DNA from 3 places in the Orrella sp. 11846 genome. Region 2 is predicted to be linked to each of the others. Evidence: predicted binding sites of a transcription regulator. Region 2 holds the regulator's gene; each other region holds the start of a gene.
What was found. The regulator HrcA, encoded in region 2, represses chaperone genes, less so after heat shock. The targets are predictions, from matches to a motif close to TTAGCACTCNNNNNNNNNGAGTGCTAA.
Positions count from the first base shown of each region.

Region 1: a site for HrcA is predicted at 1,999-2,025, ahead of groES (co-chaperone GroES). Genes of this name have one in related genera too.
Region 3: a site for HrcA is predicted at 1,186-1,212, ahead of rpoH (RNA polymerase sigma factor RpoH). Genes of this name have one in related genera too.

Region 1 covers NZ_JBMERD010000012.1:15,844-19,126, forward strand. The annotation lists gene groL (chaperonin GroEL) at 1-1,596, opposite strand, end outside; gene groES (co-chaperone GroES) at 1,655-1,942, opposite strand; gene ACOI06_RS10660 (DsrE/DsrF/TusD sulfur relay family protein) at 2,301-2,657, shown strand; gene ACOI06_RS10665 (tautomerase family protein) at 2,730-3,104, opposite strand.
Region 2 covers NZ_JBMERD010000003.1:93,212-96,494, forward strand. The annotation lists gene recN (DNA repair protein RecN) at 1-386, opposite strand, end outside; gene ACOI06_RS03440 (NAD kinase) at 391-1,290, opposite strand; gene hrcA (heat-inducible transcriptional repressor HrcA) at 1,360-2,376, shown strand; gene hemH (ferrochelatase) at 2,445-3,283, shown strand, end outside.
Region 3 covers NZ_JBMERD010000007.1:90,195-93,477, forward strand. The annotation lists gene ACOI06_RS07570 (cation:proton antiporter) at 1-103, opposite strand, end outside; gene rpoH (RNA polymerase sigma factor RpoH) at 238-1,128, opposite strand; gene ACOI06_RS07580 (ABC transporter ATP-binding protein) at 1,384-2,220, shown strand; gene mlaE (lipid asymmetry maintenance ABC transporter permease subunit MlaE) at 2,217-2,999, shown strand; gene mlaD (outer membrane lipid asymmetry maintenance protein MlaD) at 3,015-3,283, shown strand, end outside.

The DNA of each region.
Region 1 (3,283 bases), on a different contig from region 2:
CATTGCAGCCGGCTTCTCTTCAGGGATTTCGCACACAGCGACTTCGGTGGTCAACAACAGACCAGCCACGGAAGCGGCGTTTTGCAATGCGCTGCGGGTCACTTTCGTGGGATCCAGAACACCTTGCTCAACCAAGTTACCGTATTCGCCAGTTGCGGCGTTGTAACCAAAGTTACCTTCGCCTTCGGCCACTGCGTTCACAATCACGCTAGGCTCTTCACCAGCGTTTGCAACGATGGTGCGCAGCGGTGCTTCAATTGCACGCTGGATCAAACGGATACCGGCGTCTTGATCGGCGTTGTCGCCTTTCAGGTCAACGATCGCGGTACGTGCACGCAACAGCGCAACACCACCACCAGGCACAATTCCTTCTTCCACAGCAGCGCGTGTTGCATGCAGCGCATCTTCAACGCGAGCTTTCTTTTCTTTCATTTCGACTTCGGTAGCAGCACCCACGCGAATCACGGCAACACCGCCAGCCAACTTGGCTACGCGCTCTTGCAGTTTTTCACGATCGTAGTCGGAAGTGGCTTCTTCGATTTGTGCACGGATCTGCTTCACACGTGCTTCGATGGTTTCGGCTTGGCCAGCACCATCAATAATCGTTGTGTTTTCTTTGGCAACTTCGATGCGTTTTGCTTGACCCAGATCTTCGATCGTGGCTTTTTCAAGTGACAGACCGGTTTCTTCGGAGATCACGGTACCGCCAGTCAACACAGCAATGTCTTCCAACATCGCTTTACGGCGATCACCAAAACCAGGTGCTTTCACAGCGGTGGTTTTCAGGATGCCACGGATATTGTTCACAACCAGTGTTGCCAATGCTTCACCTTCAACGTCTTCTGCAATGATCAACAGAGGACGGCTGGATTTCGCAACCGCTTCGAGGATTGGCAACAGATCACGGATATTGCTGATTTTTTTGTCAAAAATCAAGATATATGGATCTTCCAGAGCAGCCACTTGCTTTTCTGGGTTGGTGATGAAGTATGGGGAGAGGTAACCACGGTCAAACTGCATACCCTCGACCACGTCCAACTCGTTATCCAGTGACTTACCGTCTTCAACAGTAATCACACCTTCTTTACCCACTTTGTCCATTGCATCAGCAATGATCTTACCGATGGATGCATCGCTGTTTGCGGAGATTGAACCCACTTGAGCGATTTCTTTGGTTGTGGAGCAAGGCTTGGACAGCTTGCGCAGCTCTTCAACGGCGACCACAACAGCTTTATCGATACCACGCTTGAGGTCCATGGGACTGATGCCAGCGGCCACGTACTTCAAACCTTCCACAACAATGGCTTGTGCCAAAACGGTTGCGGTTGTTGTACCGTCACCCGCTGTATCGGATGTTTTAGCAGCAACTTCTTTCACGAGTTGTGCACCGATGTTCTCAAAGCGATCTTTGAGTTCGATTTCTTTTGCAACAGACACACCATCTTTCGTCACGGTTGGGGCGCCAAAGCTGCGCTCCAGAACGACGTTACGACCTTTAGGGCCTAATGTCGTTTTAACAGCATTTGCCAATGTATTGACACCGCGCACAACGCGTGAGCGGACGTCTTCACCAAAATAAACTTGCTTTGCAGCCATGTAATTTACCTTTATTTATTCAATTCAACTTCAGATAACAGTGATAAGGTCAGTCAAATCAGACAACGACCGCGAGAATCTCTTCTTCGCGAATCACGAGAACCTCTTCACCATCCACCTTGACTGTTTGGCCAGCGTATTTGCCAAACAAAACTTTGTCACCAACTTTGACATCAAGCGGCTGAAGATTGCCATCATCACTACGCTTACCGGGACCAACCGCAACAACTTCACCTTGATCAGGTTTTTCTGCGGCGCTATCCGGAATAACAATTCCTGAAGCGGTTGTACGCTCGTTGTCCAGACGTTTGACGATCACACGATCGTGCAGGGGACGCAAGGCCATGTATGACTCCATTAACATAAAAGAGGTTGTACAAAAATGTGCGAGCGTTGCACTTGTTAGCACTCGCCCGCCTTGAGTGCTAATTATATGGGCTCTTTCTCTGATTTCAAGAGCAAGTACAAAATAATTTGTGTTTTTCTCGAAATAGCGCAGTAAATCAATCCTCTTACACTTTTAAATGAGGACTCATTGAGCCCCTTACCACCTAAAAACTCCTGCAGACCTAAACAACCTGCTCACTTCTTGCATTGAAACAATTCAATCAATCGGTATATACAATAATATATTGATGCGCATGCCTACCTAGAAGTTGACAAATTTTTTTTGTTTCTAAAACCGATGAGAGTGGAGTTGAACAATGAAAATCTTAATTGTTTTCAATCGTGAGCCCCATGACAATACCGACGTGACATGGAACGGTCTACGTCTAGCCGCTCAGCTTTTAAAGGAAGGTAGCGAAGTCAGGATTTTCCTGATGAATGATTCTGTCGATATGGCGCGCGACGTGTGCACGCCCCCAGAACACTACGATCAGGATTTAAGTCAGATGCTCAAAGATCTCATTGCACGCGAGATTCCGGTCAAAGTTTGTGGAACATGTATGGCTCGCTGCGGGATCTATAAAAACCATCCCTATTTCGATGGTGCACAAGAAGCAACCATGCCAGAACTTGCTAAATGGGTGATCGACAGTGACAAAGCACTCACTTTCTAACGAGTTACAAACATTTGAAGAATCCCGGATTTATTGGGATTCTTCATTATCTGTTCAAATCAAAGCGGTTTATTAACGCCCGGCCGCTGCCGCCGTGATACCGCCGGCGACGCCCAGATCTGTTTTAGGCGCATCCACAACCATAATCCGCGTATCTTGCTGTGACACACCGATCACTTTCTCAATCGTTTGCGCCAAAGCCTTGATCACTGCCGCTTTGGCCTCAGCCGTTCGACCTTCGATCAAAATCAGTTCAACAAACGCCATCGAATGTCCGAGCGTTCCACCCACAATCGTATCTGCAGGCGCAACTTCTTCCAAAGTGACTCGCACGTTTGCAAGTGGCGCTCCAATCGTCTCCACAACATCCTGACTTAAGGACTGAAGTAACGTAGTTTTTTGTTCTTGACTGGATCCGGTCGGAATCCGTGTGTGCATAATGGGCATGCTAGTGTGCTTCCTCTAAAAATGGTGATTGAATCAATCCAGTGTATTTTTGTTTCTTTCGACAGACTAACAAACTTTTTCACTTCGTAGCACAGACACCCGAAACATCGTGCGTCATCGATGCCACCTTCAGAACACCTTATCCACACACAGGCTGAAGTATGATGAGGATTCACTCA
Region 2 (3,283 bases):
TGTTGACCATGGATGTCGACAAGGCGTTCGCCAAGTTCACGCAGTTGACTGATGGTCGTGGGGGTGCCGTTGATGTAGGCCCGACTTTTACCTTGTTCATCGAGCACCCGACGTAAAACTAAAACCTCGTCACCTTCTAGATCCAGACTGCTTAACCAGTCATTAATCTCGGGTGAGCTGTCAAATACCGCGGTGACTTGGGCTTTAGATGCACCAGGTCGAATTACACTGGTACTTGCGCGTGCACCAAGGATGAGACTGAGAGCATCGACCAGAATGGATTTACCGGCACCCGTTTCACCTGTCAGAACTGACAAGCCCGTCTCAAAGGACAGCGTGAGTTCCCGGACTATCACAAAGTCTTGTATGGACAGTTCACGCAGCATGATCTTATTCCTCTTCGTTGCCAGTGGCTGGCAGTCGATTCCAATCGAGTTTTTTGCGCAATGTGGTAAAGAAACTGTAGCCGTGCGGATGAATAAATTTCACTTCACTTTCGGCGCGTTGCACCTGGATTTGGTCACCTAATTGCAAGTCAGACCAGGTTTGCATGTCGAAGTGCACACTGGCTCCCGTGTCGGTGCGACTCATGGCGAGTACAGTGAGCGTCACCTGGCTAGTATCAGGCAGCACAATAGGTCGATTGGAGAGCGTTTGTGGCGCAACGGGTACGAGTAGGAGCGCGCGAATAGACGGATGGAGAATCGGCCCCATGGCGGACAGTGCGTAGGCCGTGGAGCCAGTTGGACTGGAGACGATCAGACCGTCGGCTCGAACGGTAAACATGAAGTGGTTATCCACATCAGCCTGAACTTCAATCATGCCGCCACGCCCAGCACGGTTTAGAACGACATCATTTAAAGCCGTGGCTTGATATAGGCACTGTCCATCCCGAATGATCTTGCCTTCTAGCAGGAGTCTGGATTCGATTTCGTATTGTCCGCTTAGTAAATTATGGATGGCGGTACTCGTATGTTGAAGTGGAATGTCGGTGATAAAGCCCAAGCGTCCATGGTTAATTCCCGCAACGGGTACACCGCTTGGTGCAAGGTTTCGGGCCGCGGCTAGCATCGTGCCATCACCACCCAGCACAATCGCCAGATCGGCGCGCAATCCGATTTCTTCGTAACTGGCAACTGGATAAGCCGTTAAATCTGTGTTTTTAGCGGTTTCACGCTCAATCAAGATCGTGCGTCCAGCCGCTTCGATTTGCTGTGCCAGCGCATGCAAATGCGCAGCCAGCTTTGAGTCTTGATATCGTCCGATCAGCGCAACAGTACGAATTTCCATACGAACCTTGTGGTAACAATGAGTCTCTAGCGTGATTATAGAGAGTAGAGCGGTACAATCTGAAGTGATATGGATGATCGTGCACATACGCTACTAAAAGCGCTCATTGAAAAATACATCGCTGAAGGCCAGCCGGTGGGCTCGCGTGCGCTCTCAAAAGTCTTTGATTTGTCAGCCGCCACGATTCGTAATGTCATGGCGGATCTGGAAAGCGCAGGGTTGATCGCCAGTCCACACACCTCGGCCGGACGGATTCCAACGCCTCGTGGCTATCGTTTGTTTGTCGATAGCATGCTGGCGTCGCAGCCTTTCGAATGGAGCCCTACGGAGGCGCTTTCTGAAAGCTTGCCTTCGACCGATCCGGCACAAGCAGTGGCTGCAGCCGCTTCCTTATTGTCGAATATGACGCAGTTCGCCGGTGTCGTATTAGCACCACGGCGCTCACAAGTGTTTCAACAAATTGAGTTTATAAGCCTGTCACCACGTCGCATTCTGTTGGTTATTGTGACCCCCGATGGTGATGTGCAAAACCGGATTCTGTTGATGTCTCGCGACTATTCTGGTGCTGAGCTCACGCAGGCGAGTAATTTCTTTAATCACCACTTTAGCGGCATGGAGTTTGCACAGGTGCGAGACTCCATGCAGCAAGAGTTACGTCAGTTGCGTGAAGACTTATCACGCTTGATGCTCGCCGCTGTCGAGGCAGGTTCTCAAGAGCCTGATGATGCGCAGTCGGTGGTCATTTCGGGTGAGCGTCGTTTGCTGGATGTGAGTGATTTGTCTTCTGATTTGGAACGTTTGCGTCGCACGTTCTCTGTGTTTGAGCAAAAGACCGAATTGCTTCGATTACTCGATGCCAGTCGTTTGGCACAGGGCGTCAAAATCTATATCGGTGGTGAATCGAGTTTGGTGCCTTCTGAGGACTTATCGGTTGTCACCGCACCTTATGGGGTCAACGGTCAGATTGTCGGTACGCTCGGGGTCATCGGCCCAACCCGTATGGCTTATGAGCGCGTGATTCCCATTGTTGATATTACGTCTCGTTTGCTCTCCAATGCACTTAGTCAGCATTCAATCGCACGTTAAATAGGATCGATGTACGCATTCATGTTGAGTGGCGTGTCGTATCCGTCTAGAGGTTGGTTGTGTCAGAAATTTTTCATCAAGAACCCGCTTCGGGAGCCTGTTATACCGTAGAAGCTGCGCCGATTGGTGTGCTCGTTGTTAATTTGGGGACGCCAGATCAGCCGACCGCCTCGGCGATCCGACGTTATTTGCGAGAGTTTTTACTCGACCCCCGAGTCGTTGAAATTCCAAAGCTTCTCTGGTGGCCTATTTTGAATGGCCCTGTCCTTACATTTCGACCTGGCAAACTCGTTGATCGCTATGCGGGTATCTGGTTAGAAGAGGGTTCACCTTTGTTGGTGCACACCTGTCGGCAAGCACAAGGCGCAGCACAACGTTTGCGTGAAAAAGGGTATTCGGTCGTGGTGGAAGTCGGGATGCGCTATGGCAATCCCAGTCTTGAACACGCGTGGAAGAAGTTGTTAGATCAAGGCTGTGAGCGAATTTTTACCGTCATGTTGTATCCCCAATATGCAGCCAGCACCACGGCGACTGCTGTGGATGCGATTACGCGCCTAGCCAGTCGTGAGCGCAATCAGCCCGAGATGCGTTTTATTAAGCAGTTTGCAGATTTTGAGCCGTATATTGAGGCGATGGCACAAAAGGTTGAGACCAGCTGGGTGCAAGATGGTCGTCCTGAGTGTTTGGTCATGAGCTTTCATGGACTGCCTAAACGCAGTGTGGAGTTGGGTGATCCCTATGAAAAAGATTGTTATGTCACTGCGCACGCTTTAGCTAAACGTCTTGGATTAGCCCAAGAAAACTATCGCGTCACGTTCCAAAGCCGTTTTGGTCCGAGTCAATGGCTAGAGCCCTATACCGAGCCGACTTTAATTGAAATGGCCAAGTCAGGTGTATCGTCTGTCGA
Region 3 (3,283 bases), on a different contig from region 2:
ACGCCAGTGAAAGCGGGATACGTAGAAAGCTTGAAAACGGGGTCAATAAACAGGCAATCACGAGCAAGCCTGCGAGCCCCAAAACAGTTAAGTCAGGTTCCATGGCCGTATCTTAACCTTGATTATGCGGAAATTTTTCCAATTAAAAAAGCACAAGCCATCACCGAACTTGTGCTTTTTACAATCGATCAAATGTAATACTCGATCGCACTGAAAGTTAAACCATAGAACCGTGGCTTAGACCTGAGGCTCCAAAGCTTTGCGTAGCTTTTTGAGTGCTGCTGCTTCGATCTGTCGGATTCTTTCGGCCGACACTCCAAACTTCGCCCCCAATTCATGCAGGGTTTGGGCCTCATCTTCTGCCAACCAGCGCGCCTGAACAATCTCACGCGAGCGATCATCCAGCGTAGCCAATGCATCGCTTAGCCCTTGTGTTTCCAGTCTTTGCTGACTGCGCTGCTCAAGAACCTCCACTGGATCGTGTCGATCATCTGCTAAATACTGAACGGGTGCGAAATGATCGTCATCATCTTGCGCCTGGGTGTCAAATGACACCTCACGACCATTCATGCGCACATCCATTTCGCGCACATCTTCGACTCGAACATTGAGGGTTTCAGCAATTTCGTCAACGTTTTCGACATCGAGCTGACCATTGCTGTCCGGGCGCATCTTGCGCAGATTAAAAAACAACTTACGTTGCGCTTTGGTCGTGGCAACTTTGACCAAGCGCCAGTTCTTAATAATAAATTCGTGGATCTCAGCCTTAATCCAGTGCATGGCGTAGGACACTAGACGCACACCACGATCTGCATCAAAACGCTTCACAGCTTTCATCAAGCCGATATTACCTTCCTGGATCAGATCAGCCTGAGCCAGACCGTACCCAAAATACTGACGCGCCACAGACACCACCACACGTAGGTGCGACAGGATCAGCTCTCGCGCAGCATCCAGATCGTCATCGTCTTGCAAACGCTTTGCAAGACTCACTTCCTGCTCTTGCGTTAACATTGGCAGCCGGTTCACGGCCGCAATGTACGCTTCAATCGAACCCAGCGCACCGGGATTCGAAATAGCCATTGCCATCGTGTTGGGGTTGACCAATGGTGTGACGTTTTGTGACATAAATGTATTTGACTCCATATTGATACGCTTATCCGCGTCTGTCATTTTTATCAGATTTTAGCACTCTCGACCACCGAGTGCTAATTGATCTGATTCGATCCTAGGGTTTTAGTTCCCATTTTTTGCAATATTTTTCGTTTTTGTGCATCTGATGATGAATAGTCCTCATTCAGTCATTTACAGTTCCGCGAATGTTTTACACAAAAAATCACGGCCAGCAACTTGCAAGCACAGCGAACCGTTAAAATCCCAACTATGACAACCCCAAAAACGCCCACTTCTGACGTCGTGTTAGACCTAAACGCCGTGACCCTTGGTTACGGCGACTTTGTTGTGTTGCGCGACATTTCTGTGCGTGCACGACGCGGCGAGGTCGTGGCCATCATGGGGGGTTCGGGCTCAGGTAAGACTACATTACTGCGTGCAGCGACTGGACAAATCTCACCGTTTTCTGGGATGTTAAAACTCTTTGGTGAATCCACCCAAGCTTGGCAACCATCCCAATGGCGTCAAGCGCGCCAGCGACTCGGCGTCTTATTTCAGCAAGGTGCTTTGTTAACCGATCTGAATGTTTTCGAAAACGTGGCTTTTCCCCTGCGAGAACATGCCCGCGATCTCACAGAAGCCCAGTTAACCGAACAAGTGCTTTCGGCGCTGCAAGCTGTAGGATTACGCGCAGCCGCCCATTTAAATCTTTCTGAAATCTCGGGTGGCATGGCACGCCGGGTGGCACTCGCCAGAGCGGTCATCCGTTCGCCTGAACTGGTATTTTATGATGAGCCCTTTGCAGGTCTTGATCCGATTTCCATGGGCATCACAGCACGCCTGATTCGTCGTTTATCGGATCAGTTGGGCTGCGCCAGTGTCTTCATCACGCACGACGTGGCAGAAACCTTTGCGATTGCCGATACGATCTACATCGTTGGACAAGGTGTTATGAAGGCTAGTGGCACACCGGCTGAGCTCAAAAACTCGACAGACCCCTACGTGCGTCAGTTTCTGGATGGTTTACCAGACGGGCCTGTTGCATTTGACTATCCCATGACACCCGCCTTTGAGCACTGGGCCAACGAGCGGGGGATTCGACCATGAGCCAAGCCAATCTTTTAGTCAGACTGGGTCGTTCAACACGCCAGAGACTCACCACGCTCGGGCGCTTTACGCGATTTTTTGGTCTGGTGTTGAGTCGCTGCGGCGTGCTCTGGCAACGGCCTCGACTCACGACTGAACAAATTCACCTGATTGGTAATCATTCATTACTGATCATCGCCGTCTCGGGCTTATTTGTCGGATTTGTGCTGGGTTTACAAGGCTATTACACCTTGAATCGATATGGTTCTGAAGAAGCGCTGGGGCTTTTAGTGGCACTATCACTAACCCGCGAATTAGGACCGGTTGTGACCGCACTCCTTTTTGCAGGTCGTGCAGGCACTTCGTTAACCGCCGAGATTGGTCTGATGAAAGCTGGTGAACAACTAGCCGCCATGGAAATCATGGCAGTTGACCCTGTGCGCCGAATACTCGCACCACGGTTTTTAGCGGGTGTCATCTCTATGCCGCTACTAGCCGCTGTGTTTTCGATGGTGGGGATTGTGGGTGGCTGGATTGTCGGCGTTTTAATGATTGGGGTCGATGCGGGTGCTTTCTGGTCACAAATGCAAGATGGTGTGGACGTCATGAATGATGTCATGAATGGCGTCATCAAAAGTTTTGTGTTTGGCGTCATCGTCACCCTCATCGCCCTATACGAGGGCTGGCAATGCCGACCAACGCCTGAGGGCGTCTCGCGCGCAACAACCCGAACCGTGGTGACCGGCTCACTGGCGGTCCTGGGTCTGGACTTTATCCTTACCGCCCTCATGTTCAGTTAAATCGATGGAGCAACCATGAACGACCATAAAAACGATGTCTGGGTAGGCCTTTTTGTGCTGCTGGGTATCATTGCCCTGGTGTTTCTGGCCTTGCGCGCCGGCAACCTGAGCAGCTTTACTTGGACCAAAACTTATACAGTCAGCGCGAGCTTTGATAATATAGGGGGTTTGAAGGTTCGCGCACCGATTAAAAGTTCCGGTGTCGTTGTTGGGCGTGTGCAATCCATTGCCTTTGACAATGAGACATATCGTGCCGTTGTGCATTTTGATATTGAAGAGCCCTA